DNA from 3 places in the Blastococcus jejuensis genome. Region 1 is predicted to be linked to each of the others. Evidence: riboswitches for the same ligand, from Rfam matches in the RefSeq annotation. Region 1 holds a riboswitch; each other region holds the start of a gene.
The links. Region 1 has a riboswitch for cobalamin ahead of ABD644_RS08185 (CbtB-domain containing protein). Riboswitches for the same ligand answer to the same signal wherever they lie in the genome.

Region 1 (9,767 bases):
TCGACACCTACCCCAAGGACCTCGGCGGGGTGGACAAGGAGAAACTCCGCGCCTGCATCGAGGCCTGCGTCGAGTGCGCGCAGGCGTGCACCGCGTGCGCGGATGCCTGCCTCAGCGAGGACATGGTCGCCGAGCTTACGAAGTGCATCCGCACCAACCTCGACTGCGCTGACATCTGCGACACCACGGGACGGGTCCTGTCCCGGCACACCGGCTACGACGCCAATCTCACCCGCGCGGTACTCGAGGCCTGTGCCGCGGCCTGCAAGGCCTGCGGCGACGAGTGCGCGCAGCACGCCGAGATGCACGAGCACTGCCGGGTCTGCGCCGAAGCCTGCCGACGCTGCGAGCAGGCCTGCCGCGACCTCATCACCTCACTGGGCTGACCGGGGCCGGTCCCGGCAGGCCGACCGCCCGGGCAACCCGTGTGGCAGAGGCCTCGTGGGCGCCCGGGCGGCGAGGTTCTGCCGCCTCCCTCGAGACCAGCACGACGATCAGCAGTTCGTGGCGATCAGCCTTCTACTGCTGGGTGTGGGCGTGTTCCTGGACCGCAGTCAGACCACCGTGCAGGACTCCGGCTGGATGAGCGCGATGATCCCCCACCACTGCATGGCGATCACCCGTTCCGAGCGGGCCGAGATCAGCGACGTGCGCGTCTGCGAGCTGGCTCGGTCCATCAGCGAGGGGCAGCGCCGGGAGATCCTCGAGATGGACTGGCTGATCGCGGACATCGAGCGCAACGGGCCGGCCACCACACCGGAGGAGGCGGAGTCCCGTTCGGTCCCCGAGTTCGAGGTGGCCGCGGAGCGGGACTGCCCCACAAGCTGACCGTCGGCCGGCGGGTCGCCGGCCGGCGGACCGTGCTTGACGTCAGCCGGCCGCGATGACGCCCATCATGCCGTTGTCCTCGTGGTCGAGGATGTGGCAGTGGTAGACGGTCCGGCCGCTGAAATCGTCGAAGGCGACCCGGACGGTGGCCTCGCCGCCGGCGGGGATGTTGACGACGTCCTGCCACCGGACGTCGTCGACCGGCCGGCCGCCTTCGGCGACGATCTGCATGGGCCACACGTGCAGGTGCATCGGGTGGTCCATCGGGGAGGTGTTGGTGATCGTCCACTCCTCCACCGTCCCGACGGACACGGTCTGGTCGATCCGGTCGGGATCGAACTCGCGGCCGTCGATGGTGAAGGTCATCCCCCCGGGCCCCATGCCACCGCCCATCCCGCCGCCCATGCCCATGTCGAACGTGAGCCGTCGGCGCTCGGTCACCTCGGTGCCGCGCAGGTCACGAGACCGCGGCGACGGCGGCACGGGCGCCGCTGGGGCCGCCTCGTCACCGGTCACCTCGAGGGTGGCCAGCGGTCCGACGTCCCCGGACACCGAGCCGCCCATCATGCCGCCCATGCCGCCGCGGTCGACCCCCAGCGCCTGCAACGTGCTGGTACCGGCGGCAGTGGTGACCAGCAGGTCGGCACGGTTGCCCGTGGCCAGCACGATCTCCTCGACCCGGCGCGGCTCGGCGTACCGACCGGAGTCGATGCCCAGCAGATCCAACTGCTGGCCGTCCAGACGCAACCGTACGTAGCGCGAGGTGCAGGCGTTGACCACCCGCCACCGCTCCCGCTCGCCCGGACGGGCGGTCAGGACGGGCCGGACCTGGCCGTTGACCAGGATCAGCTCGCCCTCGCGGCCCATCATCCGCTCCATCGTCGACGGCTGCCGCAGCCGCCCGGCAGCATCGAGGCTGGTGTCGGAGACCACCAGCACTCGCTCCCGGGCCACCGGCAGCTCCTCGGGGTCCTCGACGACGATGGCGCCGTAAAGGCCACCGAAGAGCTGGTCGGCGACCGTTCCGTGGTGGTGCGGGTGGTACCAGAACACCCCGGGCGGGTGATCCTCGGGCAGCCGGTAGTCGTAGTCGAAGGACTCCCCCGGGTCGACGGTGACGAAGATGTTGTCGCCGTTGCCCTCCGGGGAGACGTGCAGGCCGTGCACGTGCAGGTTGGTCGGGGCGTCCAGCCGGTTGACCAGCCGGATCTGCAGCCGATCACCCGGGCGCAGCCGCAGCGTGGGACCGGGGACGCCACCGTTGTAGCCGTAGGCGGTCGCTTCCCGGCCCGCGATGCGCACCGGGCCCGCGACCGCCTCGAGCCGCGCCTGCAGGGCGCCGTCCGCGCTGCGCAGGGTCTCCGGTTCAGCCATCTCCCCACCCACTTCGGGATCGAGCCGCGACCCACCCCCCAGCGCGAGCCCGGTACCGCCGACCGCGACGCTGAGCAGCCCCAGCCCGCCCAGTTGCAGAGCCCGGCGACGGTTGATCGGCCGCACTAGGAGTCCCCGCCCAGCACCCGCAGCCGCTCCTGGTACTCCTCCGTGCTGATCTCGCCCCGCGCGTAGCGCTCGTCGAGGACCTGCCGCGCACGGCTCTGCTCCCCCGACGCGCGACCGTCCCGGCCGTCGCCCCGGGTGATACCGCCGCCGAGCGCCCGGACGGTGACCACGGCTAGCAGCACAACCCCAATGGTCAGCAGCAGCCAGAACAGCCACATCCAGCCCGTGCCCATGTCGAATCCCACGGTCTCTCCCCTCGTCTCCTCCGTCAGGTCAGCGCCGACGACGTCCCCTCGCCTTCGGGGCGCCGTCCGGGCCGCGCTCCGGGTCCGCGGGGCGCTGCAGGTCGTAGCGGCGCAGCGCCAGTTCCTCTCCCCGACCCCGGCGGCGGCCGCGCCCGACTACCCACCACACGAAGACCAGCAGGAAGACGAGAACCGCCACCGCGACCAGCCACGCGATCGCGCTCCCCCATCCGGCACCGGCCCCGACCGGCCCTCCGGGACCGGCGAGCACGTCCTGCCAACCGGTCGACCGCATAACCCCAGAATACCCCGGGGGGTATAAGTTCGAGCGCATCAGTCGCCGGTCCGGCGGGGTTCGAAGGCATTTCCGCCGTCCATCGACTCGCACATGCCTGCCTCCGTGACGACCACGATCCGCGCCGGGCCCTCGCTGGTGATGTCCGCCGTCACGGCTTGCGGGCCTCGCCGAGCCCGGTCCCCTCCGCCCATGTGGCAGCTCCGTCCCCGCTGGTCCACACCACTCCCGCCGGGGTCACGCCCGCCACCGTGCTGCCGGCGCCGGCCCAAGCGACCACCTGTAGGAGTGGAGCGCCCGCCACCGGCTCCCAGGACCGACCACCGTCGCGTGAGCGGAGCATTCCCTGCTCGGTGGTGGCGAGGATCTGCGCACCGTCGGGGGATGCCGCTCAGCGGGCCACCCGGAGACCTCGGGTCGAGGAGCTGCAGCCGGGCGGCCAGAGGGGACGGTAGTACGAGGCTGCATAGTTGTCTCAAGCGGGTAACGGATGGCTCTCATCGCCTATGCCCTCGGACCCGCCGCCCCTGCGCAGCCGCACTTGCAGCGGCCAAGACAGCACCACGAATGCCAGCATGCCGAGCGAGCGCGGGAACCTCTTGTCCGGCCGCCACCGGCAGTGCGATGAGGCACACAGAACGCATGGCAATCACTTGCCTGGGCGCTGACCTGCGAGGACGGCACCTGGAGTCTCAAGCCTTCCAAGCTGCCTGTGCGGGTTCGATTCCCGTCACCCGCTCCACTGCGATGTCGCGGGACACCGTTCACAGGTGTCCCGCCACATCGTTCACGTTCGAGCCTGCCAGCCCTCGCCGTCGGGATGGCGGCCCTCGGGCCCTCCTCGGGTCCGCGACGCGGATCGCGCGGAACCTGCGTGTGTCCAGCAGGACGCGGCTGCCGTCGGTGGTGGCGCCGAGGACTGCGTCCATGTGCAGGACGGTTGGCCCCCGGGCAGCTCCCGCACCGGCTCAAACGATTCGATGCCTGAGCCGCTTGTCGAGGGCCACGATGGTCCAGGCAGCGACGGAGAGGGCAGCGATGAATAGCCAGGTGCGGAGGCCGAGCGGAGCGGTGCCGAACGCGCTGTTGAGGGCGGGCAGGTAGGTCAAGGCGGCCTGGGCGAGGACCTGCAGGGCCACGCCGCCGAGCACCCAGCGGTTGGACAAAAGGCCGACCCGGCGGACGGGCGCGTCGAGGGTGCGGCAGCTGAACAGGTAGAGCACTTCGATCCCGACGAACAAGTTGACCGCAGCCGTGCGGGCCTCGGCGAGCGAAGCGCCGCCACCGAGCTCCCACTCGAACAGCCACCACGTGGCGGCAACCATCAGCACGGAGAGCATCAGGATGCGGATGACGAGGGCGCGGGTGAGCAGCGGCCGGGCGGGGTCCCTGGGCGGCCGGTGCATGATGCCCGGCTCCTTGGGCTCGAAAGCCAGGGTGAGCCCGAGCAGCACGGCGGTGGTCATGTTGATCCACAGGATCTGCGTGGGCAGGATCGGCAGCGCCGAGCCCAGCGCGATCGCCACCAGGATGACCAGGCCCTCCCCCATGTTCGTCGGCAGGGTCCACACGATGAACTTCGACAGGTTGTCGAACACGCCGCGGCCCTCCTCCACGGCGCCCTCGATGGTTCCGAAGTCGTCGTCGGTGAGCACCATGTCGGCGGCTTCTTTGGCGACCTCGGTGCCGCCGGCGCCCATCGCGATCCCGATGTCGGCCTGGCGCAGGGCCGGGGCGTCGTTGACGCCGTCGCCGGTCATGGCCACCACGCGGCCGCGGGCCTGCAGCGCCTCGACCAGCCGCAGCTTCTGCTCCGGGGACACCCGCGCGAACACCGCGGCCCGGTCGACGGCGTCGGGGTAGTCGGCGTCGGGCAGCTCCCGGAGATCGGCCCCGGTGAGGACGTCGCCGGGATGTCGCCCCGGCAGCAGCCCGATCGCGCCGGCGATGGCGGTGGCGGTCTTCGCGTGGTCGCCGGTGATCATCTTGACCGCGATGCCGGCGGCATGGCAGGCCGCGACCGCGTCGGCGGCGGCCGGGCGCGGCGGGTCGAGCATCGCCTGCAGCCCGCAGAACAGCAGCGTTCCGCCGAGCGCCGACTCGTCGAGGTCGGCGTCCTCGGCGACGAACTGCACCGCCGTGGCCAGCACCCGCAACCCCTCTGCGGCGAGGCCGTCGGCCGCGTGCAGCGCGGCGTCCGGATCCAGCGGGCGGGTCGTGCCGTCGGCGCCCATCTGCGCGCGGCACAGTGGCAGCACCCGCTCGACGGCACCCTTGACCAGCACGACCCGTCGCCGGGCCACGGGATCGGCGTGCAGCGTGGCCATGTACTGCCGTTCGGAGCTGAACGGCAGGGTGTCCATCCGGGGCAGTGCCGAGAGCACGTCCGCGGCCAGGCCGGCCTTGCCTGCGACGACGAGCATTGCCGCCTCGGTCGGGTCCCCGACGATGGTGGGCCGGCCGTCCTTCGTACCGACCGAGGCGTCGTTGCAGCCTGCACCGGCCAGCAGGCACCAACGCAACGCCTCATCCGCCGTGACGTCGGCGGGCCGACCCTGCCGGTCGACGATGTGGCCCTCCGGCGCGTAGCCGGAGCCGGTCGCTTCGTACCGTGCGGAGGGAATCCACAGCTGGCGGACGGTCATCTGGTTCTCGGTGAGGGTGCCGGTCTTGTCGGTGCAGATGACCGTGGTGCTGCCGAGGGTCTCCACCGCGGGAAGCCGGCGGACCACCGCCCGGCGACGGGCCATCCGTGCCACCCCGATTGCCAGCGTGATGGTCACCGCAGCCGGCAGGCCCTCGGGGATCGCGCCGACGGCGAGCGCGATCGCGGCGGTGAACATCTCCACGGCCCGCTCGCCGCGCACCACGCCTACCGCGAAGGTGACCGCGGCCAGCGCCAGGATGACCACGGTCAGGATCCGGCTGAACCGGGCGATCTTGCGGGTCAGCGGCGTGGCCAGCGGCTCGGCGGCGCCGACCAGGCGGTGGATCTCACCGAGCTCGGTCTCCGCGCCGCTGGCCGCCACCACCCCGGCTCCGGACCCGCTGGTGAGCAGGGTTCCGGCGTAAAGCATGTTGCGCCGGTCCGCGACCGGGGTTTCCACCGGCAGGGCCACCTCGTCCTTGACCGCAGGCTGCGATTCCCCGGTCAGCGCGGATTCGTCGGCTCGCAGCTCAGAGAGCCGGATGAGCCGCAGATCGGCGGGCACCTTGTCCCCGGCCTCGACCAGAACCAGGTCCCCGGGAACCACGTCCTCCGAGGGCACCCGGTACGAGCGCCCCTCACGCACCACGCGCGCCTCGGTACGCACCATCCCGCGCAGCGCATCCAGCGCCGCCTGCGCCTTCGTCTCCTGCAGATAGCCGACCACGGTGTTGAGCAACACCACGCCGAAGATCACCGAGGAGTCCACCGGCTCGCCGAGGGCCGCTGTGACCACCCCTGCCACCATCAGGATCAGCACCAGCGGTGAGTTCAGCTGCCGCAGCACCCGGACCAGCGGCCCGTCCGGCTTCGCCGCCGGCAGCACATTGTGTCCGTACCGTCGCAGCCGGCTCTCAGCCTCGGCCTCGCTCAGGCCGTCGACCGGGTCGCTCTCCAGCAGCAGCAGCACCTCGTGCGCCGCCAGGCCGTGGTGGTCGCTCGTCCGTTCGGTCAACGTCTCCGCCACGACCCCAGCCCACTCCGGCGCGCGACCGTCGCCCAGGGAGCTTGGTCCGCACGAGGTAGCCGAAAGCCCCATCGCTCCGGAAGTAGCAGCGGGGCAGTACAGGTATGCGCCTCGGCCGGGATCCGCCGAGGCACGTAGAAGGCACGGGGTAGGGCGAGGAAGCCTTTGACCAGCGGGAAGGAACGCGGAGAAACCGAGCCTTCCAAGCTGATTACGCGGGTTCGATTCCCGTCACCCGCTCCACCGCGGTCGCGGGACACCGACAGGTGTCCCGCGACCCGTAGACGCGTCCGGGCGGTTCGCGGTGCCGCCATGACTCTCGTGCTTCCCGCGAATGAGAGCCTCCATCAGACCAGGCGCGGGAAACGGACGTCCTCTTCGTTCAAGCCCGACCGTCGTCACCAAACGTCCTGGCCCGGTAGAAGTAGACGGTGACAGCCCGCTCCCCTTGACACCGGGCATGCTGACCGAGTGACAGCGCTCCCGTTCGGCCATCAGCGCGTGGACCGTTCACTGGCTGCGGCCGGAGCGCTCGGACCCTTCTTCCGGGTCGACGATCACCCGTCACCCGACTGGACGTCCTGGGCTGCGCTGAGCACCGATCCGAAGGCGCTCCGCTTCCGCACCGAGGAGGTCCACGCCGCGCTCGCCGCGTGGAAGCCGGTGCCGGACATCGAGCCTGCCGTGGTCGCGTCGCTCACCCATCTCGGACTGGTCGCCCGGTTGGTCTCGCCGCTGCTGGGCGCCGCGCTGCTGTCGGGCGTCCTGCCCGTGACGCCGGTCGAGAACGTGCACGTCCACCTCACAGGTGCGAACCCCCTCCCCCTGGCGTTGTCGGCGACGTCAGCAGTCGCCGTCGGTAGCGCCGAGGAACTGGCTGACGCGTTGCATCTCCATTGGCTGACTCCCGCTGTCCGCCCACTCACTGCCGCGGTGCGGGCCGTCTGCTCCGTCTCTCCCCGGTTGCTCGACGGCAACGTGACGTCCGCCGTCGCCGGTGCCCTGCGGATGGCCGGGGTGGCTCGTCCCGAGCTCGCCGCGCGGGCGGACGCCGTCCTCGACGCGCTGCTCCGCTCCGGGCCCCTCGAGGGCACGGGGCGGCGACGCGAGGACGGCTCCTTCGTGCGACGGTCCTGCTGCCTGTGCTACCGGCTGCCCGACGCGGGCACCTGCGGTGACTGCATCCTCGACGCGCGAAGGTGAAGCGACGGACGGCCCGTGAAGCCCCTGCCGACCGGGTGTAGCGTCACCGGCGCCGCAGTGTCAGGGAAGCCGGTGCGATACCGGCACGGTCCTCGCCACTGTGACCGGGGAGCGGACCCCCACGACACCACTGGTCGCCACACCGGCGGCTGGGAAGGTCGGGGCGAGCATCGATCCGGGAGTCAGGAAACCTGCTGCGGCTCGTACTGCTGCATTCCACGAGGCATGGATGAAAGGACTCCTCCCGCATGACCTCCCTCCAGCACGCCCAGCCGTCCTCCGCCGATACCCGGATCCACGTCCCTGCCTGGGCCTGGGCGCTCTCGCTGCTCGCGCTCTTCGCGCTGTACCTGGTCGCGCAGGACAATGGTGCGGTTCTCGCCCAGTTCGGCGACACAGCCCACGAGTTCTTCCACGACGCCCGGCACTCGCTGGGCATGCCCTGCCACTGAGGCGACGGGCATGACCAGGACCCTGGACCGCTCCCCGACGCTGCAGGCGCCGCGCTTCGGACCACTGCTCGGCCGCATGGTCCTGGCCGGGCTGATCGCCGGGACGCTCTCCGGGGTCTACTCCCTCCTCGTCACCGAGCGCGCGATCGAGCCGGCCCTCGAACTGGAGGAAGCTCGTGCGGCAGCCGGTGGGGGCGTCCACGACCACGCCGAGGAGCTGTTCGGTCGCGCGGAGCAGCTGGTCGGCGGTTTCCTCGGGACCCTGCTGGCCGGCGTGGTGCTGGCGGTGGTCTTCACGGGCGTCTATGCGCTGGTCCGCCACCGGCTGCCCGGCCGGACGGACCTGGCCCGGGTGTGCCTGCTCGCCGGGATCGGTTTCGGCATCTTCGCCCTGTTGCCGGCGTTGAAGATCCCGGCCAATCCGCCTGCCCTCGGTGACCCCGCGACCGTCGGCACCCGGACGGCGATCTACGGGACCGTCCTCCTGAGCGGCATCGTCTCCGCGATGCTGGTCGCGGCACTGGTCAGCTTCCTGCAGAGCCGGGCGGTCAGTCCCGCGGCGACCGCGACCGCCGCCGTCGGGACGCTCACCCTGCTCCTGGGGACCATTCTCGTCCTGATCCCCGCCAATCCGGACCCGATCGCCGCGGACGTGCCCGCGGCGATGGTGTGGGACTTCCGGGTCGCCTCGCTGGGGCAGCTCGCGGTGCTGTGGACGACCCTGGGCCTGGCCGGCGGCTGGCTGGTCGACCGGCTGGCCCGCCCACCGATCACGGGATGAGCACGGCGCGGCCGAGCACCCGGCCGGCGCGCAGATCGTCGAGCACCCGCCCGACGTCGCCCAGCGGGTAGCGCGTCACCCGCGTGATGAGCCGACCTCGAGCGGCGAGGTCGAGAGCCTCCACCAGTTCGGAGCGGCGGTTGCCGACCGACGTGACGATGCGCTGTTCCGGCACGACGAGCGACAGCGGGTCGAATTCCACCCGATCGAAGCTGTAGCCGACATAGACCAGGGTGCCACGCTTGGCGAGGGACGCCAGCGCGGCCGCACCCGTGACCCGAGTGCCGACCAGCTCGAAGACCACGTCGGCCCCAGCCCCGCCGGTCGCCGCGCGGATCGCGGCGACCACGTCCTCCCTGGCCGCGTTCACCGTCGTCTCGGCGCCCAGCTCCCGCGCGAGTGCCAGCCGTTCCGGGTTGCGGGCGACGGCGATGGGTCGCGCTCCGGCTTCCCTGAGCACCTGCACGAGCGCAAGGCCCACTCCACCGCTGCCGTAGACCACCGCCGTGGCGCCCGCGGTGATCCCGGCAACGTCGACCGCGTGGAGCGCCGTGGTGCCGCTGCAGCAGAGAGCGGCCGCCTCTGCCAGGTCGAGTCCCTGGGGAACGGGCACGGTCGCCGACGCCGGGACGACGAGCTGCTCGGCGAACCCGCCGTCGGTGCCGAAGGCCAGGAAGCCCAGCGGGGCGTCGCAGAGATGGTCGTCCCCCGTGCGGCACCACCGGCAGCGGCCGCAGGCATGCAGGTAGTGCACCGCGACCCGGTCACCGGGCTGGACGTGCTCGA
Region 2 (9,767 bases), on a different contig from region 1:
GTCGAGACGCCCTCGGGCAGCACCGGCAGCTGCGGCGCGTAGGCCACCTGCCGGGCGCGCTGGCGCCGGGGCATGCCGCTGGTGTCGACCCCGTCGAGGCGGACCAGGCCCTCGTGCGGGTGCAGCCCGAGGATGCACCGCAGCAGCGTCGACTTGCCGGAGCCGTTGGGGCCGATGACGGCGAGCCAGCCGCCCGGCTCGACCGTCACCCGCACGGTGTCCAGCACGCGGGTGCGGCCGTAGGCGGCGGTGAGGCCGACGACCTCGATGCGCGCGCCGGTCACCGCCGCCTCGCCCCCATCCAGAGCAGGCCCGCGAAGAACGGGGCACCGATGAACGCGGTCACGACGCCGATGGGCAGCTCGGCCGGCGCCAGCACGGTGCGGGCCACCAGGTCGGCGAGCACCAGGAAGCCGCCACCGAGCAGGAGCGAGGCGGGCAGCACCAGGTGGTAGGAGCTGCCGATCAGCCGCCGGGCGACGTGCGGGACGACCAGGCCGACGAATCCGATCAGCCCGCTCACCGCGACGGCCGCCGCGGTCGCCAGGGAGGCGGCGACGATGACCAGCAGCCGCAGCCGGCCCGGGTGCACGCCGAGCGAGCGCGCCTCGTCGTCGCCGACCGCGAGCACGTCGAGCGCGCGGCCGCACAGCAGCAGGACGACGACGGCGGTGCCGAGGTAGGGCAGCACCAGGCCGACGTCGGACCACTGCGCCCGGCCCAGCTGGCCGAGCAGCCAGCCGTAGACCTCGCGCAGGTCCTCGGTGTTCTGCTGCTGGATGAGCGTCTGCCCCGCGGCGAGGAACGAGGCGACGGCGATGCCGGCGAGCAGCAGCGTGGCGCTCTGCGAGCCCCCGGCCGCCGTGCCCAGGGCCAGGGCCGCCCCGACGCCGAGCAGCGCACCGACGAACGCGGCCAGCGGGACGACGCCGACCGGCCCGAGCGACTGCGACGGGGCGTAGGCGATGACCAGGGTGGCGCCGAGCCCGGCCCCGGCGGCCGCGCCGAGCAGGTAGGGATCGGCGAGGGCGTTGCGGAAGACGCCCTGGTAGGCGGCGCCGGAGACGGCGAGCCCCGCCCCGACCAGGACGCCGAGCAGCACCCGCGGCAGCCGCAGCTCCAGCAGCACCGCCGCGCCGGTCGGGTCCAGCCCCCCGGCGATCTCCACGCCGGTGAGCGGGCCGAGCGCCCGGTCCAGCAGGGTGAGCACGACCGCGCCCGGGGGCAGCGGGAAGGCCCCGATCCACACCCCGGCCAGCACGGTGAGCACCAGCGCGAGGCCGGCGCCGCAGAGCACGAGGGCCGGGCGGAGGCGCCGCCGGGCGGGCGAGGGGTCCACCCCCGCCCGCCCGGCCCGTGCTCCGCGGAGCGTCACTGCCATGACCGCGTCGTCGTCAGCCGTTGAGGATCTCGGCGACGGACTCGGCGAAGTCGGCCACGCGCGGGCCCCAGCGCGAGGCGACGTCGTCGCTGGCGGCGAGCACGCGGCCCTCCTGGACGGCGGGCACCGTGTCGAACGCCGGCCGCTGCGCCAGGGCCTCGGCGGTCTGGTCGCAGCACACGGTGTCGGCCAGGACGATCAGGTCCGGTGCGGCCCCGACCACGTACTCCGCCGACAGCTGCGGGTACCCGGTCTCGGCACCCGGGGCCTCGTCGGCGATGTTCTCCAGGCCGAACAGCTCGTAGATGCCGCCGATGAACGTCGAGCTCGACGCGGAGTAGTAGGTCGGGTCCAGCTCGTGGTAGACGCTCAGGCCGGCCGCGGCACTGGCGGCCGAGTCGACCGCGGCCGCGATCCGGTCCTGCATGTCCTGGATCACCTTCGCGGCGTCGTCGGCGTGCCCGGTGGCCGCTCCGAGCGTCTCGAGCTGCTCGTAGCTGTCGTCGAGCGTGGCCGCGCCGTTCAGCAGCAGCGTCGGAACCGACAGCGCGTCGAGGGCGTCGACGATGCCGTTCATGTCGTCGCTGAGGACGACGAGATCGGGCTGGTAGGCGGCGACCGCCTCCGCGTTGGGGGTGAACGCCGACAGGTCGGTGATCGGGGCGTCCTCGGGGTAGTTGGACGTGCTGTCGACGGCCTCGACCTGCGGGCCGGCGCCGATCGCGAAGAGCATCTCGGTGGCGGTCGCCGACATCGACACGATCGACTCGGGCTGTTGCTCGAGGGTGAGCTCGCCGTCGTCGCCGGTGACGGTGACCGGGAACGGCTGCTCCTGGGCCGCGGCCGAGGTGCCGGTGTCCTCCTCGGTCGAGGAGGAACCGCCGCCGCAGGCGGTCAGGACCAGGAGGGCGGGCAGGAGCAGCGCGGCGGGACGGGACCGCCGTCGGGGGTGGGACATGGGAGCCTCCGGAGGGAGGCGGCGAAATCGCTCATGAGCGGACCCAGCGCTCGATGCGCGACCCTTGCCGCGAGGGTCGGAAACATGACGCAGGGCAGGCGATCTGGCTCAGGTTCTCGGAAGAACCCTCACAGTTGCGGGACAGCGCCGGGTTTGCACCGGACTTCGCTGCCGTTGCGTCACCGGCGCACGGGCCGGCGGGGGGAAGGTACCAGGGGCGCGGTCAGCGCCGGCCGCTCAGGACCCCGGAGTACACCTCGACGGTCTGCTGGGCGATCGCCGGCCAGCCGAACTCGGACAGCACCCGCTCCCGGCCGGCCGCGCCCATCGCGGCGGCGCGGCCGGGATCGAGGGCCAGCTCGGCGATCCGCGCCGCGAGCGCCCGCTCGAACGCCGCCGGGTCGGCCGGGTCGTAGGGCACCAGCAGGCCGGTGCGGCCGTCGTCGACGACCTCCGGGATGCCGCCGACGGCGCTGGCGACGACGGCGGTGCCGCAGGCGGCGGCCTCGAGGTTGACGATGCCGAGCGGCTCGTAGACCGAGGGCACCACGAACACGGTGGCCGCGGTGATCAGCGGGACGAGCTGCTCGCGCGGCAGCATCGCCTCGATCCAGACGACGCCGGTGCGCCGTGCCTGCAGCGCCGCCACCGCGTCGGCGACCTGCTGCCGCTCGGCCTCGGTGTCGGGTGCGCCCGCGCAGAGCACGAGGCCGACCTCCGGGGGCAGCTGCTCGGCGGCGGCCAGCAGGTGCATCACGCCCTTCTGGCGGGTGATCCGGCCGACGAACAGCGCGTACGGGCGGTCGAGGTCGACGCCCAGCGAGCGGACCACGTCGGGGGCGTCGACCGGCCGGTATGCCTCGGCGTCGACCCCGTTGCCCACCACGTGCACGCGCGCCGGGTCGAGGTCGGGGTAGGCGTCCAGGACGTCGGCCCTCATCCCGTGGCTCACCGCGATCACCGCGTCCGCCGCGAGGTACGCCGTCCGCTCCACCCAGGAGGAGAGCCGATAGCCACCGCCGAGCTGGTCGGCCTTCCAGGGACGGCGCGGCTCGAGTGAGTGCGCCGTCACCACGTGCGGCGCGCCGTGGACCAGCGAGGCCAGCAGCCCCGCGGTGTTGGCGTACCAGGTGTGGGTGTGCACGAGGTCGGCGCCGGCCAGGGCGGCGGCGATCTCGACGTCGACGCCCACCGCCTGCAACGCCCCGTTGGCGTCCTGGAGGTTGGCGGGGACGGGGTGGGCGAGCGCGTCGGGCCGGGGCCGACCGAAGCAGTGGACGTCGATCTCGGGCCCCGCCGGCAGGGAGCGCATCGCGGCCACGAGGTGCTCGATGTGCACCCCCGCCCCGCCGTAGACGTCCGGGGGCCACTCGCGGGTCACGATCCCGATGCGCATGGGGCGAGCCTATGGATTCCTGCAAGGTCGGCCTCCCTGCAGGGCCCCGGCGCGAGCGTGCGAGCGGTGGGGGGCAGGGAGGTCCTTCAGCCCTTGGGGGCGGATGAGCGACGCGAGGGAGGCAACCGACCCCGGTTACGGCTACGTTGCGTCACATGAGAGGCGGCCCACGGGTTCTCGGCATCGTCCTGGCCGGCGGTGAGGGCAAGCGGCTGGCCCCGCTGACGGCCGACCGGGCCAAGCCCGCCGTGCCGTTCGGCGGCAACTACCGGCTCATCGACTTCGTGCTCTCCAACCTCGTGAACGCCGAGATCCGGCAGATCGCCGTGCTCACCCAGTACAAGAGCCACAGCCTCGACCGGCACATCACCCAGACCTGGCGGATGTCGTCGCTGCTCGGCAACTACGTGACGCCGGTGCCGGCGCAGCAGCGACTCGGCCCGCGCTGGTACACCGGCAGCGCCGACGCGATCTTCCAGTCGCTGAACCTGATCTACGACGAGCGACCCGAGATCGTCGTCGTCTTCGGCGCCGACCACGTCTACCGGATGGACCCGGGGCAGATGGTCGACCAGCACCTGCAGACCGGCGCCGGGGTCACCATCGCCGGGCTGCGCGTGCCGCGTCGCGAGGCGACCGAGTTCGGCGTCATCGACGCCGACGCCGACGGCAAGGTGCGCGGGTTCCTGGAGAAGCCGGCGGACCCGCCCGGCCTGCCGGACTCGCCCGAGGAGAGCTTCGCCTCCATGGGCAACTACGTCTTCACGACCGACGCGCTGCTCGAGGCGCTGCGCGCCGACGCCGAGGACGAGAACTCGGTGCACGACATGGGCGGCTCGATCATGCCGATGCTGGCCTCGGCCGGTGACGCCTGGGTCTACGACTTCTCGACCAACGTCGTCCCCGGCACGACCGAGCGCGACCACGGCTACTGGCGGGACGTCGGCACCATCGACTCCTACTTCGAGGCGCATATGGACCTGGTGTCGGTGACGCCGGTCTTCAACCTCTACAACGACCGCTGGCCGATCTTCACCCTCCCGCCGCAGCTGCCCCCGGCCAAGTTCGTGCTGGGTGGCCGCGCGGAGGAGTCGATGGTCAGCGCCGGCGCGATCATCGGCGGGGGCTCGGTGCACAACTCGGTCGTCTCGCCGGGGGTGCGGGTCGAGCGCGGCGCCCGCGTCGAGGACAGCGTCCTGATGGACGGCGTGTACATCGGCGAGGGCGCCTACGTCCGGCGGGCGATCCTGGACAAGAACGTCGTCGTCCCGCCCTGGGCGCGGATCGGCGTCGACCACGCCGCCGACCGGCGCAACTACCACGTCAGCGAGGGCGGCGTCGCCGTGCTCGGCAAGGGCGCCCGCGCCGTCGTGTAGCGGCGCAGCTCCGTGTGCCGTTCGGCCCCGTCCAGGGCACCGCCCTGAGCCTGCGAAGGGCGGGGAGGACGGGGTCCTCTTCCTAGGCGCGCTTGCTGGCCACCAGGAGGCCGGCGCCGATGGGCAGCACCGCCGACAGCAGGGTCTCCTCCTCGCGGACGGCCCGCGCCACCTCGCGCCACGCGACCGTCTGCGGGTCCCGGGCGGTGCGGTCGGCGACCCGCCCGTCCTGGAGCAGGCCGTGGCAGACCAGCGTGCCCCCGACCCGCACCAGGCCCAGCACCTGGGCCAGCTGCTCGCTGTACTCCCGAGGCTGACCGGCGCACACGACCATGTCGTAGGCACCCGAGGACAGCCGGGGGAGGACCTCCGCCGGTGTGCCGAAGATCAGCCGTGCCCGGCCCGACGCCACGCCCGCGTCGGCGAACGCCTTGCGCGCGGCGCGCAGCTGCTCGGGGTCGCCGTCCAGAGCCGTGAGGACGCCGTCGGCCCGCATGCCGCGCAGCAGCCAGAGCCCCGCCAGCCCGCCACCGCTGCCGATGGACACCACCGACCGGGCCCCGACGCCGGCGGCCAGCACGGCCAGGGTCGCGCCCACCGCCGGCTCGACCGGGGGCGATCCGGGCAGGTGGAAGGCGCGGTTGCGCGCCGCCGTCATCTCGGGCGACTCGGTGGCGAATCGGTCGGCGTAGGCGGCGCCGTCGGTGCCGCCGGAGGACGGCGGTCGGTCGGCGCTCATCACCGGCCGAGGGTAGTGGCCGGAGCTGTGGGAGCGGCGTCGGGCGGTACCGGGTCGCCCGCCCGGCTGTGAATCGGCTGGGAACCGGCCGGCCCGGGAACACGGGTGCGTACGCCGTCCGTTGATCACGGTGTGCGCCTGAAGCGAGACGCGTCTGCCCGACCCGACGACGCCGGAGGGGTCGCGAGCGCTGGCGTCTGCGATCCTCTAGGGGTGTCCGAACCGGTCGTGCGCCCCGAGTCCGAGGGCTGGGTGGCGCCCACGTGGGAGCAGGTCGTCCGCGACCACTCCGCGCGGGTCTACCGGCTGGCCTACCGGCTCTCGGGCAACCCGCAGGACGCCGAGGACCTCACGCAGGAGACGTTCGTCCGTGTCTTCCGCTCCCTGGCCGACTTCTCGCCCGGCACCTTCGAGGGCTGGCTGCACCGGATCACCACGAACCTGTTCCTCGACATGGTCCGGCGCCGGCAGCGGATCCGCTTCGACGCGCTGCCCGAGGACACCGAGCGGCTGCCCGGCACCTCGCCGAGCCCGGAGCAGGTCTACAGCGACACGCACCTCGACCCGCAGATCCAGGCGGCGCTCGACGCGCTCTCCCCGGAGTTCCGCGTCGCCGTCGTCCTGTGCGACATCGAGGGTCTGACGTACGAGGAGATCGCTGCGACCCTCGGGATCAAGCTCGGCACCGTCCGCAGCCGCATCCACCGCGGGCGCGTCCAGCTGCGGCAGGCGCTGGCCCACCTCGCCCCCCGCGCGGGTGCCGCGAACGCGACGATGCTCGGCGGGGAGGGCGCATGAGCATTCCCGAGAGCCACCTGGCCCAGGAGGCCATCGCGGCACTCGTCGACGGGGAACTGACGGCCGGTCCGGCCGGCCGCGCCGCCCGGCACCTCGCCGGCTGCCTGCAGTGCCGCATGGCCGTGCAGGCGCAGCGCGAGGCGAAGGCGGCGCTGCACGACAGCGCCGAGGTGGCCGTTCCCGGTGACCTGATGTCGCGGCTGTGCGCCATCCCGTTCACCACCGACGTCGCCGGCCCCGGCGGCGGCACGCTCTCGGCCGGTCCCGGGGGGCTCACCGTCACCGGCGCCACCGGGTCCTGGTCGGTCGACCTGACGCCCCGGCGTCGCGAGCACCACGCCCACTCGGCCCGCTGGCTGCGCCGCGGTCTCACCGGCACGCTCGTCGGTCTCGGCGTGGGGGTCACCGCGCTCGCGCTCAACCTGCCGCCCGGTGAGGCCGCCCCCGGCCGCGTCCCCACCGGCCCGGTCGCCGGCCCGTCGGCACCGGAGCGGCACACCGAGGTGGTGCCGCCCGTGATCCGGACCGTGACCGTCGGCACGAGCGGCCTCAGGGATCGGGACGGAACCCCCTGAGCACCTCCGACGACCCCACCTCCGCCGCCGGTCGGGCGGCCGGCAATGACGCCGGGCGCTCGTCCGATGCCGCGTTCGTCCGCCCCGACGGCCACGACGGCCCGTTCGCCCCGCCCGCGCGCCTCGAGCCCCGGCCGGTGTCGGCCCCGCGGCCCAGCGACGGGCAGCGGGCCGCGTTCGGCCGCCCCACGACGGTGGACGGCGGGTTCGCCGACGACCGCCCGCTGCCGCCGCGCCGCCCCGTACCCCCGCCTCCGCCCGAGGCGCTGCTGCGCGCGTTCGGCCCCCGCACCGGCCAGACCGGCCTGCAGGACCCGCCCGGCGGGCGGCCCGGCCGGCGCCGCACCGCCAGCGGACCGTGGTGGAAGCCCGACGCCCGCAGCGACCCCTGGCGCGACCCCGACGCCCCGGCGGGCCTGGGCGCGCCCGCGGTGTACGAGGAGGACGACGAGGACCAGCCCGGCCCGGTGGTCACCGACCCGAAGGGCCGCAAGCGCCTGCGGCTGCGCGACCTGTCCATCCGGCTCTCGGCGCTGGTGGTGTTCGCCGTCCTGCTGGTCGGCCTGCTCGGCGGCGGCGTCGGCTACTACCTGACCCGCGAGAACTCCGAGACGCCGCTGTTCGCCCCGGGCACCCAGCTCTCCGAAGTCGACGCGGGGGTGGCTCGGGAGCCCGGGTCGGTGGCCGACATCGCCGATCGGGTCACCCCGACCGTCGTCTCGATCGAGGTCCGCGTCGGCGAGGTCGGCGCCACCGGTTCCGGCGTCGTCATCGAGGGCGAGAACGGCTACATCGTCACCAACAACCACGTCGTCTCCGGCGCCGACGGCGTCGACGGCGCCGAGATCCGCGCCGTCTTCTCCGACGGCAGCGGCTCGGCGGCGCGCATCGTGGGCCGGGACCCGGCCAGCGACATCGCCGTCCTCAAGGTCGAGAAGCCCGGTCTGGTCACCGCGCAGCTGGGCAACTCCGACGACGTCGTCGTCGGCGACCCCGTGGTGGCCATCGGCTCGCCGCTCGGGCTGGCCGGCACCGTCACCAGCGGCATCGTCAGTGCGCTCGACCGCCCGGTTCGGCTCTCCGGCGAGGGCAGCGACACCAACGCCGTCATCAGCGCGGTCCAGACCGACGCACCGATCAACCCGGGCAACTCCGGCGGTGCCCTCGTCGACGCGACCGGCGCGCTCATCGGCATCAACACGGCGATCGCCTCGGTCGGTGGCGGCAGCGTCGGGCTCGGCTTCGCCATCCCGATCGACACCGTCCGCGACATCGCCGAGCAGCTCATCGACGACGGTGAGGCCGTGCACGCCTCGCTCGGCGTCAACGCCCGGTCGGTCACCGACGGCACGCGTGACGGCGCCCTGGTGCTCAACGTCGAGCCCGGCAGCCCCGCCGAGGCGGCCGGCATCGAGGAGCAGGACATCGTCATCGCCGTCGACGGCGAGCCGGTCGGCAGCTCCGAGGAGCTCGTGGTCGCCGTCGACGCGTTCGAGCCGGGGGACACGATCACCATCGAGGTCGTCCGCGGCGGTGGCTCGCGCGAGGTACAGGCGACCCTCGAGGCCGCCTAGCCCGCTTACCCTGAGAGCGGCGCACCCGCGCCCGGCGAGAACAGGAGGGGTGCGTGTTCGACTCGATCGGCTGGGGCGAGATCATCGTGCTCGCCCTCGCCGCGCTGTTCATCTTCGGTCCCGAGCGCCTGCCCTCCCTGGCCAAGGACGCCGCGACCGGCCTCAAGAAGGTGCGGTCGGCGGTCACCGGCGTCCGGCAGCAGGTGAACGAGTCACTGGGCGACGACCTGCCCGAGCTGCGCGACCTCGACCTGCGCAAGTACCACCCGAAGACCTTCATCCGCAGCCAGCTCTTCGAGGACGACGAGCCGGAGACGCCGACCGTGCACCGCAGCGGCGCGACCGCGGCGCCCGCCCGCCCCCGCGACCACGCCACGCCACCCCCCTTCGACGCCGACGCGACCTGATCTGCGATGCCCCCCGTCGCCCTCCGGGCGACACCGCGGCCAGGTGCCGTCCCGGCCGTCGCTGAGCCCTTTCGCCCACTCCTCGCGGAGGCCTCCGGCCCCCACTCGTCGGGACAACGCTTGGCCTTGCGAATACCGTCGACCCGTGACCGAGCAGCTGATCTCCGAGAGCATCACCGTCGACGCGCCGCCGGCCGTGGTGTTCGCGATCCTCGCCGACCCGCGCCAGCACTCCCGCATCGACGGTTCGGGCTCGGTCGGGTCGGTGATCGGCGGCCCGGCCACGATCACCGCCAAGGGCCAGACCTTCACCGTCCGCATGAAGCTGTTCGGCGTCCCGTACCTGATCCGCAACCGCGTCGTGGAGTTCGAGGCCGACCGGCGGATCGCCTGGCGGCACTTCACCGCCAACCGCTGGCGCTACGAGCTCGCGCCCACGGCCGACGGCGGGACGACGGTGACCGAGACGTTCGACATGTCCCGGGCCAACGCCCCGACCGACTTCTTCGTGCGCCGGGCGAAGTTCCCCGAGCGCAACCGGGAGGGCATCCGCGCGACCTTGC
Region 3 (9,767 bases), on a different contig from region 1:
GTTGAGCTGGAACTCGCGGTCGAGCATGGCCTGCAGCCGGCCCTTGGACACGTAGCGGTCGGACTTGCCGTAGACCGCGTCGCTGACCGCCATGTCGTAGGCCGACATCGACTTGGCCACCGTGCCCGCCGCGCCGCCGGCGCGGAAGAACCAGCGGGCGACCTCCTGCCCGGCCCCGATCTCGGCGATCGTGCCGTACCACCGCAGGTCGAGGTTGATCTGCAGCGCCTTCTGCAATGTGTCCGCGCCGGCTTCCATCGGGGCCCCCTCACGGTGCCGCCAGGCCTGGCGGGAGCGTAGCGGGATCGGGGGCCGCGGGCGCCTCGGTCGGCCCTCCGGCCGGGGCCGCCGGTGCACTAGCGTCCGGTCACCGCCCGGCGCCGGTGCCGGGGACGACGAGGAGGCGGGCCATGACGGATGCGGTGGGCACGACGGAGGCCGGGCATCCGCCCACGGCGCGCTTCACCGTCCTCGGGCGGGACGGCGTGCAGGTGCACGCCTACCGGTGGGACGCCGGCGGCCCGGTGCGCGGCGTCGTGCAGCTGACCCACGGGATGGGCGAGCACGCCCTGCGCTACGGCCACCTCGCCGCGACGCTCACCGCCGCCGGGTTCACCGTCTACGCGCAGGACCACCGCGGGCACGGCGCGACCGCCGGGGAGCAGACCCTGGGCGCGATCGGCGCCGAGGGCTGGACGAGCCTCGTCGACGACATCGACCTGCTGGCCACCCGGGCGCGGCAGGAGAACCCGGGAGTGCCACTCGTCCTGCTCGGGCACAGCATGGGCTCCTTCGCCGTCCAGCAGTACCTGCTCGAGCACAGCGACCGCGTCGACGCCGTCGTCCTCACCGGGACGGCCCTGCTCGACCTGCTCGAGCCGGCCATGGACCTCGACGCACCGATGGACCTCTCGGCCTTCAACGCACCGTTCGCGCCCGCGCGCACCGACTACGACTGGCTCTCGCGCGATCCGGCCCAGGTCGACGCCTACGTCGCCGACCCGCACTGCGGCTTCGGGCTCGACGGCCCCGCCGTGCGGGCCATGTTCGAGGCGGCCCGCCCGCTGGCCGACACCGAGCGGATGGGGGCGATCCGCTCCGACCTCCCGCTGTACGTCGCCGTCGGCGCGGACGATCCGGTCAACGGGCAGCTCGCGCTCGCCCACGCCCTCGTCGACCGCTACCGGGCGGCGGGGCTGGCCGACATCACGTTCCGGCCCTACGAGGGCGCCCGCCACGAGGTGTTCAACGAGACCAACCGCGACGAGGTCGAGGCCGACCTGCTGGCCTGGCTGGACCGCGTCGTCCCCGCCCCCTGAGGAGGACCCGTGCAGATGCCGAAGCCGACCGAGGCCGACCGCGTGCGGTTCACCGCCCTGGTGCCCGACGGGCCCGACGTCGTCGTGAAGCCGATGTTCGGCAACCTCGGCGCGTTCGTGAACGGCACCATGTTCATGGGGCTGTTCGGCAGCGACGTCGGCGTGAAGCTCGCAGCCGCCGACGCCGAGGAGCTGCTCGCCCAGCCGGGCGCGGGGCCGTTCGGACCGGCCGAGCGGCCGATGGGCGGCTACGTGACGCTGCCCGCGACCTGGTCGCCGGAGCAGGCGGCGCCGTGGGTCGAGCGGTCGCGGACCCAGGTGGCCGCCCTCCCGCCGAAGAAGCCGAAGAAGTAGGCGTGCCGGCCTGTTCCGGGGAACGGTGCCGCCGTTCCCCGGAACAGGTGGTGGTGTGCCCTAGAAGTCCTGGTCGTCGAAGGACACCTGCCCGCTGACGCCTACCTGGTAGGCCGAGACCCGCCGTTCGAAGAAGTTGGACAGCTCCTGCACGTCCTGCAACTCCAGGAAGGCGAACGGGTTGGCCGATCCGTAGCGGGCCGGGATGCCCAGTTGCTCCAATCGCCGGTCGGCGACGTGTTCGAGGTAGGCGCGCATGTCGGGGAGGCTCATCCCCGGCACGCCTCCCCCGAGCAGGTCCTCGGCGAACTGGACCTCGCACTCCACGGCCTCGCCGATCATCTCGCTGACCTGCGCCGCGAGGTCGTCGTCCCAGAGGTCGGGCTCCTCGCGCCGGACCGTGTCGACGACGTCGAACGCGAACGCCATGTGCATCGACTCGTCCCGGAACACCCAGTTGGTGCCGCTGGCCAGCCCGTTGAGCAGCCCACGTGAGCGCAGGAAGTACACGTAGGCGAAGGCGCCGTAGAAGAACAGGCCCTCGATGCAGGCGGCGAAGCAGATCAGGTTGAGCAGGAACGCCCGTCGGTCCTCCGGCGTCCGCAGCTCGTCGAGCTCCCCGAGCGAGTCGATCCACCGGAAGCAGAAGTCGGCCTTCCGCTTGATCGACGGGATGCGCTCGACGGCGGCGAACGCCTCGTGGCGCTCGGCCTCGTCGGGAACATAGGTGTCGAGGAGGGTCAGGTAGAACTGGACGTGCACCGCCTCCTCGAACAGCTGCCGGGACAGGTACAGCCGGCCCTCGGGCGAGTTGACGTGCTGGTACAGGTTGAGCACGAGGTTGTTCGCCACGATCGTGTCGCCGGTGGCGAAGAAGGCCACCAGCCTGCTCACCAGGTGCCGCTCCGCGGGGCTGAGCCTGCGGAGGTCGGCGACGTCGGAGTGCAGGTCGACCTCCTCCACCGTCCAGGTGTTCTTGATGGCGTCGCGAAAGCGGTCGTAGAAGTGCGGGTAGCGCATCGGCCGGAGCGTCAGCTCCATCCCGGGGTCGAGCAGCATCGGGTTCTCCTGAGCGGTGGGCACGGCGGTCGGGACGGCGGTCACTGGCAGGCCTCGCAGCTCTCGGGGTTCTCCAGCGAGCAGGCGACGGCGTCCTCCGTCGCCGTGACCGCCACCGTCGCCTGCTGGATCCGCGTCGCCGGCCGGGACCGCAGGTAGTACGTGCTCTTCAGCCCGCTGGCCCAGGCGTAGCGGTACATCGAGCTCAACTTCCCGATCGTCGGGCTGGCCATGAACAGGTTCAGCGACTGGCTCTGGTCCACGTACGGCGCGCGGGCGGCGGCCAGGTCGATGAGCGCCTTCTGCGGCAGCTCCCACGCGGTGCGGAACAACCGGCGGGTGTCCTCCGGCAGGTCGGCGATGCCCTGCACGGACCCCTCCGCCCGCTTCAGCGCCTGCCGGGTGGCGTCGTCCCAGCGGCCGAGCCGCTTGAGCTCGTCCACCAGGGCGCCGTTGACCTGGAGGAACTCGCCGGACAGCGTCTCGCGCTTGAACAGGTTGGACACCTGCGGCTCGATGCACTCGTAGCAGCCGGCGATGGAGGCGATCGTCGCCGTGGGGGCGATGGCGACGAGCAGCGAGTTGCGCAATCCGTGCTCGGCGACGGCGGCCCGCAGCGCCTCCCACCGCTCGGTCTGGGTCGGCGTCACGCCCCAGAGGTCCGGCTGCAGCGCTCCGCCCGCGGCCCGGGTCTCGGGGAACGCGGGGTGGGCGCCGTCCCGCGCGGCCAGCGCCGCGGAGGTCTCCAGCGCGGTCAGGTAGATCTCCTCGGCGATGCGGGTGGAGAGCTCCCGCGCCTCGGGCCCGTCGAACGGCAGCCGGAGCGCGAAGAACACGTCCTGCAGGCCCATGACGCCCAGACCCACCGGCCGCCAGCGCGGGTTGCTCGCCGCGGCCTGCGCGCTGGGGTAGTAGTTGATGTCGATCACGCGGTCGAGGAAGTCGACCGCGGTGCAGACGGTGGCACGCAGCTTCGCCCAGTCGACGCCGCCGTCGCCCAGGTGGGCGGCCAGGTTCACCGAGCCCAGGTTGCAGACCGCGGTCTCGGCGTCGCCGGACACCTCGATGATCTCGGTGCACAGGTTGGACAGGTGCACGACGTTGCCCGGCCGGCCGGTCTGGTTGCACGTGCGGTTGGCGGCGTCCTTGAACGTCATCCAGCCGTTCCCGGTCTGGGCGAGCGTGCGCATCATCCGGCCGTACAGCTCGCGGGCCGGCACCTGGCGCACGTACCGGCCGGCGGCCTCCGCGGCCCGGTAGGCCGCATCGAACTCCGCGCCCCACAGGTCGGGCAGTTCCGGCACCTCGTCGGGGTCGATCAGCGACCACGGCTCGTCGGCCTCGACCCGGCGCATGAACTCGTCGGGGATCCAGTTGGCCAGGTTGAGGTCGTGGGTGCGGCGGGCGTCCTCGCCGGTGTTGTCCCGCAACTCCAGGAACTCCTCGATGTCGGGGTGCCACGGCTCGAGGTAGACGCAGGCCGCGCCCTTGCGCCGACCGCCCTGGTTGACAGCGGCGACGGATGCATTGAGCGTGCGCAGCCACGGCACGATCCCGTTGGACTGCCCGTTGGTGCCCCGGATGAGCGCACCCCGTGACCGCACCCGCGACCAGGAGATACCGATACCGCCGGCGAACTTCGACAACGCCGCGACCTGGGCGTAGCGCTCGTAGATCGAGCCGAGCTCGTCGCGGGGGGAGTCGACGAGGTAGCAGGAGCTCATCTGGGTGTGCCGCGTGCCCGAGTTGAACAGCGTCGGCGAGCTGGGCAGGTAGGCCAGCGAGCTCATCAGCCGGTAGAAACCGATGGCCTCCTGCGGCGTGCGGGACAAACCGCAGGCCACGCGCAGCAGCCAGTACTGCGGGGTCTCGACGACCAGCCGGGTGGTGGGGTGGCGCAGCAGGTACCGGTCGGCGACGGTGCGCAGCCCGAAGTACTCGAACCGTCGGTCGGCCTCGGGATCGACCGCGTCGTCGAGCTTGCGGGCGTGCCGAGCAACGAAGGCCGCCGTCTCGTCGCCGATCAGGCCCTCCGCGTGGCCCAGCGCGATGCTCTGGCTGAACGAGGCGATGCCCTGCCCGGTGACCTCCTTGCGGACGAAGTTGGCCAGCAGCCGACCGGCCAGCTTGGAGTACTCCGGCTCCTCCCCGGTCATCTCCGCGGCCGTCTGGATGGAGAGCCGGTCGAGTTCGGCGCTGGTCGCACCGTCGTAGAGGCCGCTGATCGTGCGGGTCGCGACGCGGAGCGGGTCCACCCACTCCAGGTCGTCGCTCCAGCGGGCCACCGCACGGACGATCTTGTTGACGTCGACGGGTTCGAGGTCGCCGCTGCGCTTGCGGACCTGCATGCTGCTGCGCGGTGGCGTGGCGGGTGCGGGGGCGCCGGTGGTGCGGGCGCCGGCACGGGCGACGGACATCGCGGGCGACTGTGCCGTCGACTGGTCGGTCAGGGTCATCTGCTCGCTCCTCGTGAGCCGGACTCGAGACGTCCGGGCGAGGAGGAGCCGCCAGTCCCGGTCATGCCGGGACTGCCCGACGGACCCGATCCCCGAGGCCCCGGACGACCGCGCACGGGCGTGCGCGGTGCGGCTGGCAGGTCTTCGGACTCGCGGGCGCGCCGGCCTTCCGGTCGGCTCCTACTGGCCGTCGCTTCCCAGGTGCTCGCACACCCAGTGCATCTGACGGCGGTCGTTCCCACTCACCGCTGCGGGACAGTCCCGGATTCCCACCGGGTTCCCTCTTGCCCCGACCCGCTCGTGCAGAGCGGCCCGGACCAGCTGCTCGACCACCATATGTGGAGGGGATGACAGGAGTGCGACACCACATGTTGATCGGCGTGTCGGTCACCGACCGGGGGCTTAGGTCCCTGCCCCGCGTCCCGCCACCGGGACTAGCGTCGCGCCCCAGCGGGGGCCACCGACGACATCGGGAGCAACCATGCTGAGCAGCAGCCGGGTCGAGGCCAACATCCCCGCCGCGAACCTGAAGCGGGCGCGCGACTTCTACGCCGACGTCCTGGGGCTCACGCCGACGAGGGACGTCGAAGACGTCCAGCTCTCCTACCGCACCGACGGCGGGACGACCTTCAACGTCTACGAGACGGCGTACGCCGGCCAGGCGGGGCACACGATCGCCCAGTGGCACGTCGACGACATCGAGGCCGAGGTGCGCGAGCTCAAGGCCAAGGGCGTCGCGTTCGAGATCTACGAGGACATGCCCGGCGTGGAGTGGGACGGCGACATCGCCACGGTCCCGGGCCTGGGCCGCGCCGCCTGGTTCAAGGACAGCGAGGGCAACATCATGTGCGTCGACCAGGAGGAGTCCGGGGCGTGAGCGCGGCGGCGGGCGTGCAGGCCGACGTCGAGGTCGCCGCCCTGCTCCGGGAGGTCGCGGACCTGCACCACCGCGTCTACCGGCTGACCGACGGCGACGACCCGGACTGGCCGACCTGGTACGCGACCTGGCTGGTCGAGCGCTCGGAGCTCCCGACACTGCTGGGTGCGGCTCCGGTGCGCAGCGAGCTGGTGTGCCTGCTCGTGCTGCTGGACCGCGAGGTCGCCGCGGGCGGGGTCACCGAGCCGTGGGAGGAGCTCTACGCCCGGCGGATCGTGGAGCAGTTCGCCGCCTGACCGGCCGAACGTCCTGGACGGCCGGGGCGGGCTGCCCTGGCGACCTCGCCGCGGTCCCGGACACGCTCGTGTCCAGAACCTTCGGAGGTGGCTGGCATGGGCGGTCGGATCGGAACCGGGACGACGGCGCGACGACGGGCCGGGCTGATCGCTGCCGGCGCCGCGGCGGTGCTCGCGGCCGGCACGGCGGGTGGCGTCGCGTGGGCCCGCGACGGCATCGAGAAGTCGAAGGGCTACGACGTGTCGACGACGTATCACGTCACCGTGGCGCCGGGCGAGACGAGGGACGTGGCGTGGCCCCGCCTCGGCGACGTCCGGCTCGGCAGCGAGTGCACGGCCGGGGAGGACACGACGGCGGGCACCTGGGGTGTCGGGATGAAGGCGCTGACGGTCACCAACACCGGGACCGACCCCGTCGTCGTCTCCTGGGAGGGCGAGCAGACACGCTGGCTCGCACCCGGCGAGTCCGATGCGTTCTTCGCCGTCGGCGAGGTCCACAACGAGACCACCCCCGATCCGCGCGCCGGCACCTTCGACATGTCCGTGCTGGCGACCGGCGGGACGTCGGCCAGCGGGACCATCGCCTGGACCGGCCGGTTCGACACCACCGCCCACACCGGAACGTGCACGTTCTCGCTGAACCTGCACGGCTGAGCGACCCGGACTGCGCTGCGGTCGGTTCCCTGGGCCCGCCGGACAGGTCACACTCTGCGTCATGCGCTTCCCGCGGCCCATCGGAGCGGTCCTCGTGGCGATCGGGCTGTTCGCGACGGCCTGCGGCGGCGGGACGGCGGAGTCCTCGTCCGCGTCGTCGTCCGCCGCGACGACCCCGGCACCGACGACGACCAGCGCCCCACCCTCGACCGCGGCGCCGTCGTCGAGCCCGGCAGCCGCCGCCGGCATCGAGATCACCACCGGTGACAGCGACTACGGGGTGATGCTGTTCGACCGGCCGGGGCAGGCGATCTACCTTTTCGACCGGGAGACGACCGCGCAGCCCGCCTGCTACGGGGACTGCGCCGCCGACTGGCCGCCGGTGCTGACCACCGGAGCACCGCAGGGGGCCGGTGACGTGCGGGGCGACCTGCTCGGCACCACGCAACGCGACGACGGGACGACCCAGGTCACCTACGGCGGCCACCCGCTCTACTACTACGCGCACGAGGACCCGGGCGAGGTGCTCTGCCACGACGTGGACGAGTACGGCGGGACGTGGCTGGTCGTGACCCCGGAGGGCACGCCCGCGCCGTGACGCCGGCGGCGCAGGCGCCGGCCCGCGCTCAGAGCCGCGGCAGGTAGTGGTCGAAGAACAGCCGGCCGGTCAGCTCGCCCCGGCTGCGGACGCCGGTCTTCTCGAACACGTTCTTCACGTGGTCGGCCACCGTGTACGGCGACAGCCACAGGGCCCGGGCGATCTCGGCGTTGCTGTGCCCCCGCACGACGAGCCCGACGACCTCGGCCTCCCGCTCGCTGAGCCGGTAGGCGTCGGTGAGCAGCGCGGCGATGTCGGCCGGCCGCGAGGGCTCCACGACCAGGCTCACCGTCGACCCGGACAACCGTTCCGCGTGCAGGGTCAGCCAGCGTCCGGTGCGGGTACGCAGCCGGCAGCGGGCGGTGGCGCGGCGGCCGTGCGCCGAGCGCGCCAGCGACGTGACGGCGAACGGCAGGCCGTCGACCGTCCCGTCGTCGACCTCGGCCAGCCGCTGCAGCGCCGCCGCCGAGCCCGTCAGGACGGCGACCCGCCCCTCGGTCACCTCGACGAGCACGACGCCGGGCTCGTCGCCGGTGGCCTCGCCCACCCGGGCCAGGAGCTGGACGCGGCGCAGCGCGGCGGCGACCCGCGGACCGAGCGTGCCGAGCAGCGCGGCCTCGGCCGCGGTGAAGTCCGGGGCGTCGGCGCCGCGGAACGCGATCATGGCGCCCCACGGCGTGCGGCCCTCGCGGTGCACGACGCGCAGCTCGTGCGGGAGGCCGGCCGGGCGGAGCACGTCGCGGAAGCGGGGGCTGCGCGCCGGGTCCCGCCCGGTCACGTCGGACAGCCGGGCCACCGGGCGCTCGGCCCGTGCCACGTCGGCCAGCCGGCCGACGTCGTCCTCGTCGCCGTACTCGAGCTCCAGCAGCCGCGGCACGAGGGCCATCGGCAGGCCCTCGGCGTGGAAGCCCCCGGTGGGCAGCGCGGTCGACGGGTCGAAGCTCATCGCGCACCACCGGTCGAACGGCACCGCGGTGGCGACGGCGGCGGCCACCGAGCGGTGCAGCGTCGTCGCGTCGGTCGCGCTCCGGCACAGCCGTTCGACCTCGGCCACCGCTGCCCGTGCCCGTCGCTGCTCCATACCGGGAGTGTCCGACCCGGGCCGGTCCACGGGAACCCCTAGCGCTAGGGATGGTGCGGCCCCCGCGCGGCCCTCCACGGTCGGTCCACTCACCCGATCCCGAGGAGACCGCGATGACCACCGCCCGTGCCGCCGCCTTCACCGGCACCCTGCTGACGCCGGAGTCGCCCGGCTACGACGACGCCCGGCGCGTCTGGAACGGCGCCATCGACCGCCGGCCCGCCTTCATCGCCCGCTGCCGGACGGCGGACGACGTCGTCGCCGCCCTGGCGCTGGCGCGACGCCACGACCTCGCCGTCGCCGTGCGCGGCGGCGGGCACAGCATCCCCGGCTGGTCGGTGTGCGACGGCGGCCTGGTCGTCGACCTCTCGCCCATGAAGGGCATCCGCATCGACCCGGCGAGCCGCACGGCGGTCGTCGAGCCCGGGGTCACCTGGGGCGAGTTCGACGCGGCCGCCCAGGCGCACGGGCTGGCCACCCCGGGCGGCGAGATCTCGCACACCGGCGTCGCCGGGCTGACGCTGGGCGGCGGCATCGGCTGGCTGAGCCGCATGCACGGCCTGTCCTGCGACAACCTGACCGGCGTCGAGCTGGTCACCGCCACGGGCGACGTCGTGCGCGTCGACGACGAGAGCGACCCCGACCTGATGTGGGGGTTGCGCGGAGGGGGCGGCAACTTCGGCGTCGTCACCGCGTTCACGTTCCGCCTGCACGCCGTAGGCCCGGTGCCCGGCGGGGTCGTCTTCTTCCCCGGCGAGCGGGCTCCCGAGGTGCTGCGGCTCTACCGCGACCTCGGCGCCGTCGCCCCGCGTGAGCTGTCACTGGTCGCCGTCCAGGTCACCGCGCCGCCGGCGCCGTTCGTGCCCGAGGAGCTGCGCGGCCGCCCGGTCGCCGGGATCTCCGCGGCCTGGTTCGGGGACCCCGACGAGGGCGAGCGGATGCTGTCGCCCATCCAGACCGCGCTCGGCCGGCCCTCGATCGACCTGCTCGGGGTGCTGCCGTACTGCGCCCTGCAGCAGTCCGTCGACGCGAGCGCCCCGTGGGGGATGCGGGCGCACGTGAAGAGCGACTTC

Region 2: linked by a shared signal. The riboswitch ahead of ABD644_RS14600 (ABC transporter substrate-binding protein) and the one ahead of ABD644_RS08185 (CbtB-domain containing protein) in region 1 are both predicted to bind cobalamin.
Region 3: linked by a shared signal. The riboswitch ahead of ABD644_RS14145 (ribonucleoside-diphosphate reductase subunit alpha) and the one ahead of ABD644_RS08185 (CbtB-domain containing protein) in region 1 are both predicted to bind cobalamin.

What each region holds. Positions count from the first base shown of each region.
Region 1 is NZ_BAAAVV010000003.1:220,086-229,852, forward strand. It holds gene ABD644_RS08150 (four-helix bundle copper-binding protein) at 1-386, shown strand, start outside; gene ABD644_RS08155 (DUF305 domain-containing protein) at 505-828, shown strand; gene ABD644_RS08160 (multicopper oxidase family protein) at 871-2,202, opposite strand; gene ABD644_RS08165 (SHOCT domain-containing protein) at 2,328-2,576, opposite strand; gene ABD644_RS08170 (hypothetical protein) at 2,605-2,871, opposite strand; gene ABD644_RS08175 (HAD-IC family P-type ATPase) at 3,840-6,545, opposite strand; gene ABD644_RS08180 ((2Fe-2S)-binding protein) at 7,047-7,748, shown strand; cobalamin riboswitch at 7,787-7,961, shown strand; gene ABD644_RS08185 (CbtB-domain containing protein) at 7,997-8,200, shown strand; gene ABD644_RS08190 (CbtA family protein) at 8,211-8,981, shown strand; gene ABD644_RS08195 (alcohol dehydrogenase catalytic domain-containing protein) at 8,971-9,767, opposite strand, start outside.
Region 2 is NZ_BAAAVV010000006.1:263,374-273,140, forward strand. It holds gene ABD644_RS14590 (ABC transporter ATP-binding protein) at 1-284, opposite strand, end outside; gene ABD644_RS14595 (FecCD family ABC transporter permease) at 281-1,381, opposite strand; gene ABD644_RS14600 (ABC transporter substrate-binding protein) at 1,395-2,339, opposite strand; adenosylcobalamin (AdoCbl) riboswitch at 2,393-2,534, opposite strand; gene glgA (glycogen synthase) at 2,563-3,735, opposite strand; gene glgC (glucose-1-phosphate adenylyltransferase) at 3,891-5,111, shown strand; gene ABD644_RS14615 (O-methyltransferase) at 5,194-5,850, opposite strand; gene sigE (RNA polymerase sigma factor SigE) at 6,064-6,648, shown strand; gene ABD644_RS14625 (anti-sigma factor family protein) at 6,645-7,223, shown strand; gene ABD644_RS14630 (S1C family serine protease) at 7,361-8,797, shown strand; gene ABD644_RS14635 (twin-arginine translocase TatA/TatE family subunit) at 8,851-9,204, shown strand; gene ABD644_RS14640 (SRPBCC family protein) at 9,350-9,767, shown strand, end outside.
Region 3 is NZ_BAAAVV010000006.1:158,531-168,297, reverse strand. It holds gene ABD644_RS14165 (TonB-dependent receptor) at 1-258, opposite strand, end outside; gene ABD644_RS14160 (alpha/beta hydrolase) at 411-1,319, shown strand; gene ABD644_RS14155 (TfoX/Sxy family protein) at 1,335-1,673, shown strand; gene ABD644_RS14150 (ribonucleotide-diphosphate reductase subunit beta) at 1,734-2,777, opposite strand; gene ABD644_RS14145 (ribonucleoside-diphosphate reductase subunit alpha) at 2,774-5,188, opposite strand; cobalamin riboswitch at 5,307-5,525, opposite strand; gene ABD644_RS14140 (VOC family protein) at 5,670-6,065, shown strand; gene ABD644_RS14135 (hypothetical protein) at 6,062-6,361, shown strand; gene ABD644_RS14130 (hypothetical protein) at 6,458-7,015, shown strand; gene ABD644_RS14125 (COG4315 family predicted lipoprotein) at 7,077-7,613, shown strand; gene ABD644_RS14120 (LuxR C-terminal-related transcriptional regulator) at 7,642-8,694, opposite strand; gene ABD644_RS14115 (FAD-binding oxidoreductase) at 8,808-9,767, shown strand, end outside.